DNA from 3 places in the Mesorhizobium sp. P2_B11 genome. Region 2 is predicted to be linked to each of the others. Evidence: predicted binding sites of a transcription regulator. Region 2 holds the regulator's gene; each other region holds the start of a gene.
What was found. The regulator PhoB, encoded in region 2, activates phosphate uptake and scavenging genes when phosphate is short. The targets are predictions, from matches to a motif close to TGTCATNNANCTGTCAT.
Positions count from the first base shown of each region.

Region 1: the regulator PhoB is predicted to act here: its motif matches at 1,570-1,586, upstream of AC1DYJ_RS09910 (BtaA family protein).
Region 3: the regulator PhoB is predicted to act here: its motif matches at 1,790-1,806, upstream of AC1DYJ_RS08130 (acetoacetate decarboxylase).

Region 1 is NZ_JBFUDF010000003.1:281,314-284,589, forward strand. Features, by position in the region: gene AC1DYJ_RS09905 (class I SAM-dependent methyltransferase) at 1-277, opposite strand, end outside; gene AC1DYJ_RS09910 (BtaA family protein) at 274-1,521, opposite strand; gene AC1DYJ_RS09915 (hydantoinase B/oxoprolinase family protein) at 1,665-3,276, opposite strand, start outside.
Region 2 is NZ_JBFUDF010000002.1:698,299-701,574, forward strand. Features, by position in the region: gene pstB (phosphate ABC transporter ATP-binding protein PstB) at 1-810, shown strand, start outside; gene phoU (phosphate signaling complex protein PhoU) at 852-1,556, shown strand; gene phoB (phosphate regulon transcriptional regulator PhoB) at 1,573-2,262, shown strand; gene AC1DYJ_RS07795 (ROK family protein) at 2,287-3,276, opposite strand, start outside.
Region 3 is NZ_JBFUDF010000002.1:799,187-802,462, reverse strand. Features, by position in the region: gene AC1DYJ_RS08140 (chromate resistance protein ChrB domain-containing protein) at 1-708, opposite strand, end outside; gene AC1DYJ_RS08135 (3-hydroxybutyrate dehydrogenase) at 863-1,651, opposite strand; gene AC1DYJ_RS08130 (acetoacetate decarboxylase) at 1,872-2,654, shown strand; gene AC1DYJ_RS08125 (patatin-like phospholipase family protein) at 2,647-3,276, shown strand, end outside.

The sequences.
Region 1 (3,276 bases), on a different contig from region 2:
GGCCAATCGCCTTGCTGGCGGTCTCCAGCATCTCGGCGGAGATATCGAGGCCGTAGAAACGGGCGTCGGGGTAGCGGCGAGCGGCAAGCGCAATGTTGCGACCGGTGCCGCAGCCGAGCTCGAGCACTGTTCCTTTCGCCGGCACGTCCAGCCCCGATATCATCTGGTCGCGGCCGAGCAGGTAGTATTTTCGGGTCAGGTCGTAGATGTGGCGCTGCCAGCGATAGACGCCGTCCATTAGCTCGGCATGGTCGGCCGGCAGCTCGCTCGTGCTCATGCCGCGCGCTTCACATAGAGGTGGAAGCCGCCATAGATCGCAGAGCGGTCGCGGGCCGAATAGTCGCGCGAGGCCTCGTCCTCATAGTTCCACTGGTCGAGCAGCGACGTCGAGACGCGGCCTGGCAGCAGGCTGGGTTCGGCGGCGGTGCGGAAGATGACGCGGGCGCCGACCGAGGCGGTGCGGGTGATCTCCGACCACAGCGCATTGAGCTGGTCGTCGGTCATCCAGTCCTGCGCGTCGAGCAGGATGAAGCGGTCGACGGTCCCGGCGTCCTTGCCGGCCAGGAATTCGATCAGATTGGCGTGATGGATGCCGACCCGATCGACATTGTTGCGGATCGCCTTGTAGTTGGCCTCTTCGAGATAGGCGGGCAGGGCGGCTTCGCCCGGATTGGGATAGCGGCGGGCAAAAGCCTGCCAGGCGAAGTAATTGTTCTTCAACGGGAAATCGCAAGCGAGCTTTTCCAGCCTGGCCTTCAGCACGCTGGCCATCGAGCCGTCGCCCGAGGTGATCAGCGAATCGTACTGCGCCGGCGGAATGCCGAGGCCGAACAGCGAAGCCTTGCGCGACGTCGCCCAGCGCAACAGCTTCTTGTCGAAGACCGGCGCCAGCTCCTCGTTGAAGAAGCGGCGCTGGTCGGCGATGCTCTTCGACGCCATGATGCCGGCGGGATCGACGCCGAAGAATTTGCCGGTGCGATGGCCCATGGCGATGAACAGGCCGAGCAGGCCGGTCTGGTAGAAATTGCGGTCGAAGACGGTGATGCGCCGGCGGCCCCGCCAATTGCGACGCTCCCAATAGTGCCGGCTGACCGGATCGAGATGCGGCGCGATGAAGCGGTCATAGGCTTCCGAATTGTGGCTGGTGTCGGCGGCGCCGAAGAAACGGAACAGGTCGCCCTGCGAAGGCAGATGCCGCACCGCTTCCAGCTTCATCCGGTTCAAGGCGATATGGGCGGCGTTGAGATCGACCGCATCGACGCGTTCAGGCGACCGGGTGAGGTAGGCGAGGATATTGCAGCCGCCGGACGCGATGGTGACGACGCGGTGGCCCTGGCCAAGCTGCATGGCCTCCATGTCGACTTCGGGGTCTTCCCAGATCTGCGGGTAGACAAGGCCGGAAAACAGCAGCGCAAACAGCCGCTCGGAAAGGCCGGCCTTTGACAGCGGGCGGTTCTGGTAGACAGCCTTTCCAACTTCCTTGCCACGGCGAAAGACCAGATCTGCCGAAACGTCCGTCATGGCTAATGATTCCCCGTTTGCTTTGGCGCAAGCGGGTAGCGCAGCGTCATGACAGGCCAGTGACAGGCTGTTGACGCTTCAGCTTGTTGTTTTGCTGCAAGTCGCTTTCCCAAAACGGATGAACAATTTTTGAGCGGTGTGCATCAAGCTTGGCCAAACCCTCCCGGCGTCGGCGTCGTCAGGATGACGGCGTCACCGGCGTCGAGCACGGTCTGGTCGCAGGCCATCAACGTCTCGATGCTGCCGTCCTGGCGCCGCACCTTGGTCGAGCCAACCTCGCCATCGCCGCCACCATCCAGACCTTGCGGCGGGCGGTTGCGGTGCGAGGACAGGATGGCGCATTCCATCTTTTCGAGGAAACGGATCGTCCGCTTGGTGCCGTCGCCGGCGCTCCATTTGCCTTTGCCACCCGATCCCTCGCGGATGTGAAAATCCTCGAGCAGCACGGGAAAGCGCAGTTCCAGCACCTCCGGATCGGTGAGGCGCGAATTCGTCATGTGGGTGTGGACGCCGGAGGTGCCTGCAAAGCCGCGGCCGGAGTTCATCTGCCCGGCCGGCGAGCCTGAGCAGATAGTCTCGTAGTATTGGTACTGCTTGTTGCCGAAGGTCAGGTTGTTCATCGTGCCTTGCGCATTGGCCATGGCGCCCATGGCACCGAACAGCGCGTTGGTGACGTGCTGCGAGGTTTCGACATTGCCGGCGACGACGGCTGCGGGGTAGGCCGGCTTCAGCATCGAGCCGTCGGGGATGATGATGTTGATCGGCCGCAGACACCCGGCATTCATCGGGATCATGTCCTCGACCATGACCCGGAAAGCGTAGAGCACCGCGGCGCGGGCAACGGGCTCGGGCGCGTTGAAATTGTTCTTCATGACAGGCGAGGTGCCGGTGAAGTCGACGGTTGCTTCGCGCTTTTGCCGGTCGACCGTGATCTTCACCTTGATGACCTGGCCGGTGTCGGTCGGGTATTCATACTGCGAGCTGTCGGGCAGCCTTTCCAGCACGCGGCGCACGCTTTCGGCGGCATTGTCCTGGACATGGCCCATATAGGCCTCGACGACATCGAGGCCGAAATGGGAGACCATTTTGCGCAGTTCCGCCACGCCCTTTTCATTGGCGGCGATCTGCGCCTTTAGGTCGGCGATGTTCTGGTGCGGGTTGCGGGCGGGGTAGGGGTGGTCGGTGAGCAGCGTCTGCAGCTCCGCCTCGCGGAATTTTCCGCGATCGACGACGCGGAAATTATCGAACAAAACACCTTCCTCGTCGACCGTTGTGGCCAGCGGTGTCATCGAGCCGGGTGCCGTGCCGCCAATGTCGGCATGATGGCCGCGCGAGGCCGCCCAGAACAGGATCTCTTTCTTGGCGTCATCGAACACCGGCGTCACCACGGTGATATCAGGCAGATGCGTACCGCCATTGTAGGGGGCGTTCAGCGCAAAGACGTCGCCGGGGTGCATGTCGCCGGAGTTCAGCCGGATGATGGTTTCGACCGAGCGGTCCATGGAGCCGAGATGCACCGGCATGTGCGGTGCGTTGGCGACCAGCGCGCCGTGGCGGTCGAAGACGGCGCAGGAAAAGTCCAGCCTTTCCTTGATGTTGACGGAATAGGCGGTGTTCTGCAGCGTCACCCCCATCTGCTCGGCGATCGACATGAAGAGGTTGTTGAAGACCTCCAGCATCACCGGATCGGCTTCGGTACCGAGGGCGGCCGTGCGCACTTTCCTTTCGGTGCGGCGGATGACGACGTGATTGAGA
Region 2 (3,276 bases):
GAACAGTCCCTTGAAAACGCAGTGGGCGACAAAATGAACGCCAAGTCGAACGAAGTCATCAAGATGCGCGGCGACAAGGTCGGCGTGTTCTATGGCGAGAAGCAGGCGCTGTTCGACGTCAATCTCGACGTCCGCCTCAATCAGGTGACGGCGCTGATCGGCCCGTCCGGCTGCGGCAAGTCGACCTTCCTGCGCTGCCTCAACCGCATGAACGACACCATCGATTCGGCGCGGGTGACCGGCAAGATCACGCTCGACGAGGACGACATCTACGACAAGAACATCGACGTCGTTGAGCTCAGGGCCCGCGTCGGCATGGTGTTTCAGAAGCCCAACCCGTTCCCGAAGTCGATCTACGAGAACGTGGCCTACGGCCCGCGCATCCATGGCCTGGCCAAGCGCAAGTCCGACATGGACCAGATCGTCGAATCCAGCCTGAAGAAGGCGGCGATCTGGAACGAGGTCAAGGACCGCCTGCAGGAGCCCGGCACAGGCCTGTCTGGCGGCCAGCAGCAGCGCCTGTGCATCGCGCGCGCCATTGCCGTGTCGCCGGAAGTGATCCTGATGGACGAGCCCTGCTCGGCGCTCGACCCGATCGCGACCGCCCGCGTCGAGGAGCTGATCGACGAACTGCGCCAGAACTACACCATCGTCATCGTCACCCACTCGATGCAGCAGGCGGCGCGCGTGTCGCAGCGCACGGCGATGTTCCATCTCGGCTACCTGGTCGAGGAGGGCGCCACCGACAAGATGTTCACCAATCCCGACGACAAGCGCACCCAGGACTACATCACCGGCCGCTTCGGCTGAGCCGTCCAGCGGTTGAATTTTCAGGCACGAGGACCAGGATCATGGGTGAACATACCGTCGCCTCCTTCGATGAAGAACTGGGGCAGATCAGCAAGCTGATCCGCGACATGGGCGATCTCGCCGGCTCGATGGTCAGCGGCTCGACCAAGGCGCTGCTCAATTCGGACAATGCGCTGGCGCAGCGTGTGGTTTCGGACGACGCCATCATGGACGCGCGCCAGCGTGAACTCGACGACCGCGCCATCACGCTGATCGCCAAGCGCCAGCCGATGGCCAACGATCTGCGTGCAGTGGTCGGCTCGATCCGCATGGCCGGCGACCTTGAGCGCATCGGCGACCTGGCCAAGAACATCGCCAAGCGCGTCGGTACCGTCGGTTTGAGCGTCACGCCGCGCGACCTCTCGCATTCCATCGATGCAATGGCGCAGCTGGTGCTGATCCAGGTGCAAGGGGTGGTCGAGGAATATGCTGCCGCGGATGCGGCTGCGCTGGCGAAGCTCAGGAATGACGACGAGCGCATCGACGTCAAATACACGTCGGTGTTTCGTGAACTCTTGACCTACATGATGGAAGACCCGCGCAACATCACCGCCTGCACGCATCTGCTGTTCTGCGCCAAGAATCTGGAGCGCATCGGCGATCATGTCACCAACATCGCTGAAAATGCGTATTATGTGCTAACCGGCCAGCAACTCCCCGCCAATCGCCCGAAGCAGGACGAGACGGCGATGGCCACGTCGGCCTGACAAGGGTGAACTGCTGATGATTGCGCCACGCATCATGGTCGTGGAGGACGAGGAGCCGCTGGGCGTGCTTCTCCGCTACAACCTCGAATCCGAAGGCTACCAGGTCGAAGTGGTGACGCGCGGCGACGAGGCCGAAATCCGGCTGCAGGAAAACGTCCCCGACCTGCTGGTGCTCGACTGGATGGTGCCGGCGGTGTCCGGCATCGAGCTCTGCCGGCGGCTCAGGATGCGGCCGGAAACCGAACGGCTGCCGATCATCATGCTGACCGCGCGCGGCGAGGAGAGCGACCGCGTGCGCGGCCTGTCCACCGGCGCCGACGATTATCTGGTCAAGCCGTTCTCGACGCCGGAATTCATGGCGCGCGTGAAGGCGCTGCTGCGCCGCGCCAAGCCGGAAGTCCTGTCCAGCGTGCTCAAGGTCGGCGACATTGTGCTCGACCGTGAATCGCACCGCGTCTACCGCAAGAAGAGCGAGATCCGGCTCGGGCCGACCGAATTCCGCCTGCTCGAATTCATGATGCGCCACCCCGGCCGGGTGTTCTCGCGCAGCCAGCTGCTCGACAATGTCTGGGGCGAGACGATCTATATCGACGAGCGCACGGTCGACGTTCATGTCGGGCGCCTGCGCAAGGCGGTCAACAATGGCCGCATGCCGGATGTCATCCGCACCATCCGCGGCGCCGGCTACGCTATCCGGGAAGATTAGGCGCGCCGCGCCGTCGCCGGCCTCTCAGGCGACGTGCTTGCCGGTCTTCGCCTGAATCCCCGGCGCAAAAATCTCCTGGTCGACGAAGCCGAGCGCGCGCATGGCGCAGCCTTCGCGGATCAGCGGCAGTTCGTTGGGCTCGGTGTCGAAGGAGATCGACTTCGAGTGCTGGCCGCCGGCGGTCTGGGCGATGGCCTCGCGCAATGCCGGCTCGATCAGATCGAAGGCGGCGGCGCTGACGCCGACCATGGCGACAGGGGCGGGATCGATCAGGGCAAACAGGCTGCCAAGGCCGAAGCCGAGCGCCTCGCCGGCCTTGCGATAGGCCTCGCGCTCCGGGCCATCCGTCTCGCGGGCGCGTGCGGCCAGCGCCCGCATATCGGCATCGCCGACATCGACCGGTTCGGCATCCTCGCTCATCATCTTGGCGCTGCGCCAGATGGCGTAATTGCCGGCATAGGCCTCGACGCAGCCGCGCCGCCCGCAGCGGCAGAGCGCGCCGCCGGGACGGTGGATCATGTGGCCGAACTCGCCGCCGGACGAATGGGTGCCGGTGAACAGCTCGCCCTTGAGCACCAGCCCCATGCCGATGCCGTGCGAGAGCAGGATGGCGATGAAATCGTCGCGGTAGCGCTCGGGTTGGCGCCATTGCAACGCCACCGCCATCATGTTGCAGTCGTTCTCCATGGTGGCCGGAATGCCGAACTCCGCTTCCAATATGTCGGCAAAGCCAATGTCGGTCAGCGGCGTGATCGGCGACCATAGCATGGCGCGCGCATGCGAATCGGTGATGCCCTGGATGCCCATGGCAATGCGCGCGACGCTCTGCACATCGAGGTCGGGATCCTCGAGCCGCCGGCGTACGATTGCCGTACATTCGCCGATCAGCTCGTCGCGCGGCATGGTCAGCGTGTCCAGCCGGCGCTGTTCCTCGGCGACCACCTGGCCGGCATAGTCGATGACGGTGACGGAGAGGAAGTTCAGCGACAGCACCACGGTCATCACCGCCGCTGC
Region 3 (3,276 bases), 100 kb from region 2:
GTCGCGGAACATACGCGACAGTCCGAGCGATACCGCGAGGAACCCTGCCGCCTGCGGTATGAGATCGAGGCGCGCCGTGTCGGCCGCACGCACGATCAAAGCAAGACGGTCGAGCGCCTCGGAGCGCAGCCCGAATTCCTCGATCATGGTGTCGAAGGTGCAGCGCTCGCCGCGATGGCTCCAGAACACATCGTCGATGTCGAAGGGAATCGCCGCGAAGCGGTCGGCGGCAGCCAGCACTTCGGCCGGTTCGACGAACAGGAACACCGCCGAAGGATCGATGAAGCGGCGGATCAGCCATGGGCAAGCAATGCGGTCGACCTTGGGGCGGGCGCGCGTCACCCAGACCGTGCGGCCCTTGTCGTCGCGGCGCGGCATCGTCTCGGCCTTGACCAGAACCCCCTTGGCCGCCAGCCAGGCCTCGAAACCGCCTTCGAGCGATTCAGCGGCGATGCCCTCATGGCGCAGCCAGGCGGCAACGCCTTGCGAGAGCTTTTGGCCCCTTTGACAGATGACGACGACGTGGCGTCCGGCGAACTCGGCCGCCCAGGTCGAAACGGACTTGAAGTCGCGCCGGGATGAGGCCGGCAGCAGGCGCGGATCGGCGTCATAATCCTCGTCGATGCGGACATCGACAAGAACAGGCGCGTCCGGCAGGCCGACGAGACGGGAGAGCTGCGCTACGGTGATTGCGGTTGTTGACGGCATGGCGTCCACCTCCAGAGTGAGAGTTTGGACGCGATCATTGGGCTGACGCCTCACGGGGTCGTCGCGAAGGAACCCCTTATCACTATGCTGGAGCGATCCTTCGCACTTGTCAAGGAAGCGCTGCGTTCCGCGGCAGACGTGCCGGCCTCGGCATCTACTGCGCCGTCCAGCCGCCATCCATCGGCAAGGTCGTGCCGGTGATCTGCCTGGCCGAATCCGAGCACAGGAACAAGGTCAGCGCCGCGAGTTCCTCGACGGTGACGAATTCCTTGGTCGGCTGTGCCGCCAGCAGCACGTCGTGCTTGACCTGCTCCTCGGTCATGCCGCGCGCCTTCATGGTGTCGGGGATCTGCTTTTCGACCAGCGGTGTCCAGACATAGCCGGGCGCGATCGCATTGACGGTGATGCCGTCCTGCGCGACTTCGAGCGCCACCGTCTTGGTCAGGCCGGCGATGCCGTGTTTGGCCGAGACATAAGCCGACTTGAACGGCGAGGCGACCAGCGCATGCGCCGACGCGGTGTTGATGATGCGGCCCCATTTGCGTGCTTTCATGCCCGGCACCACAGCCTTAATCGCGTAGAAGGCGGCCAGCAGATTGATGCGGATGATGGCTTCCCACTTGTCGTCAGGGAAGTCTTCGATCGGCGCGACATGCTGTATCCCGGCATTGTTGACCAGAATGTCGAGGCTGCCGAAGGCAGCTTCAGCCTCGTGCACCATGGCGGTCACTGCCGCGCCGTCCATCATGTTGGCGCTGGAATAGCGGCACTTGACGCCGAAATCCTTCTCGATGCCGGCGCGCTCCTGCTCGATCGCGGCGGCATCGCCGAGCCCGTTGATGGTGACGTTGGCGCCCTCGGCGGCAAAGGCGCGGGCTATGGCCAGGCCGATGCCGCTGGTCGAGCCGGTGACGAGCGCATTCTTCGAAGACAGGGAACCCATGGAGATCTCGCGACTGGTGGGAGGAGCTTTGACGCAGATGGTTTGTGCATCGCAACATAACAATGGCATGACCATATGTCATTGCGATTACAATGTTGTGATCCTTCACACGCGCCTTGCGCTGGCGTCGAAGTGACACGACATGGCACTGTCATGCTGCCGTGCAACATAATCGTACTGCACGTCCGCAAGATCATTCCTGAACCGATGGGTGGGCAATTTGGAAATCGCCGATGTCGTGAAGCGCGCCTATGCGATGCCGCTGACCAACCCGTCCTTCCCGCCCGGCCCGTATCGCTTCTTCGACCGCGAATACGTCATCATCACCTACCGCACGACGCGCGAGGCGCTTGCGGCCGTGGTGCCGGCGCCGCTGGAGATCGACGAGCCGCTGGTCAAATACGAATTCATCCGTATGCCTGATTCCACCGGCTTCGGCGACTACACCGAGACCGGCCAGGTCATTCCGGTGAAGTACAAGGGCCAGCATGGCGGCTACGTCCATTCCATGTATCTCGACGACGATGCGCCGATCGCCGGCGGCCGCGAGCTCTGGGGTTTTCCCAAAAAGCTCGCCAGCCCCAAAATCGTGCATGAGGGCGAAGTTATCGTCGGCACCTTGCATTACGGCAGCGTTCTCTGCGCCACCGGCACAATGGGTTACAAGCATCGCGAGGCCGACCACGATCAGGTGCTGGCCTCGCTCGCCGCGCCAAACTTCCTGATCAAGATCATCCCGCATGTCGACGGAACCCCGCGCATCTGCGAGCTGGTGCGCTATTACCTCACCGACATCACGCTGAAGGAAGCCTGGACGGCGCCAGCCGCGCTCGATCTTCGCCCGCACGTCATGGCCGACGTGGCGAAACTGCCAGTGCTAGACATCGTCTCGGCCGTTCACTTCAAAGCCGATCTGACACTTGGCCTCGGCGAAGTCGTGCATGATTACCTCGCCGACCAGTCTGCTGCCGGCGCGACCAGACTGGAGAAAGTCAGTGCTTGAGCGTAACCGCAGCAAGGCAGCTGCCGCCACGATCGCGGAGATCACCGCGCAATACGATCGCATCGCTCTGGTGTTCCAGGGCGGCGGCGCGCTCGGCGCCTATCAGGCCGGCGTCTATCAGGCGCTGGCCGATGCCGGCTGCGAGCCGACCTGGCTGTCCGGCGTCTCGATCGGCGCCATCAATGCCGCCATCATTGCCGGCAACGAACCAAGCCGCCGGCTGCAGCGGCTGGAGCAGTTCTGGCAGACGGTCTCGGGCCGCAAGATCTGGCCCTATACGCCCGAAGGCGACATCTACCGCGACATCCGCAACCAGACCTCGTCATTCATGACCATGGCGATGGGCCAGCCCGGCTTCTTCAAGCCGCGCTCGCCCAATCCCTGGCTCCAGCTGTCGGGCGCCGAAGGCGCTACCTCCTTCTATGACACCGCCGAGCTCAAGGACACGCTGGAAAGCCTGATCGATTTCGACGTGCTGAATGACGGCAAGAAGCGGCTGAGCGTCGGCGCGGTCAATGTCCGCACCGGCAATTTCGTCTATTTCGACACCGACAAGGTGCGCATCGAGCCGGAGCACATCATGGCCAGCGGCGCGCTGCCGCCGGCGTTCCCGTCGATCCGC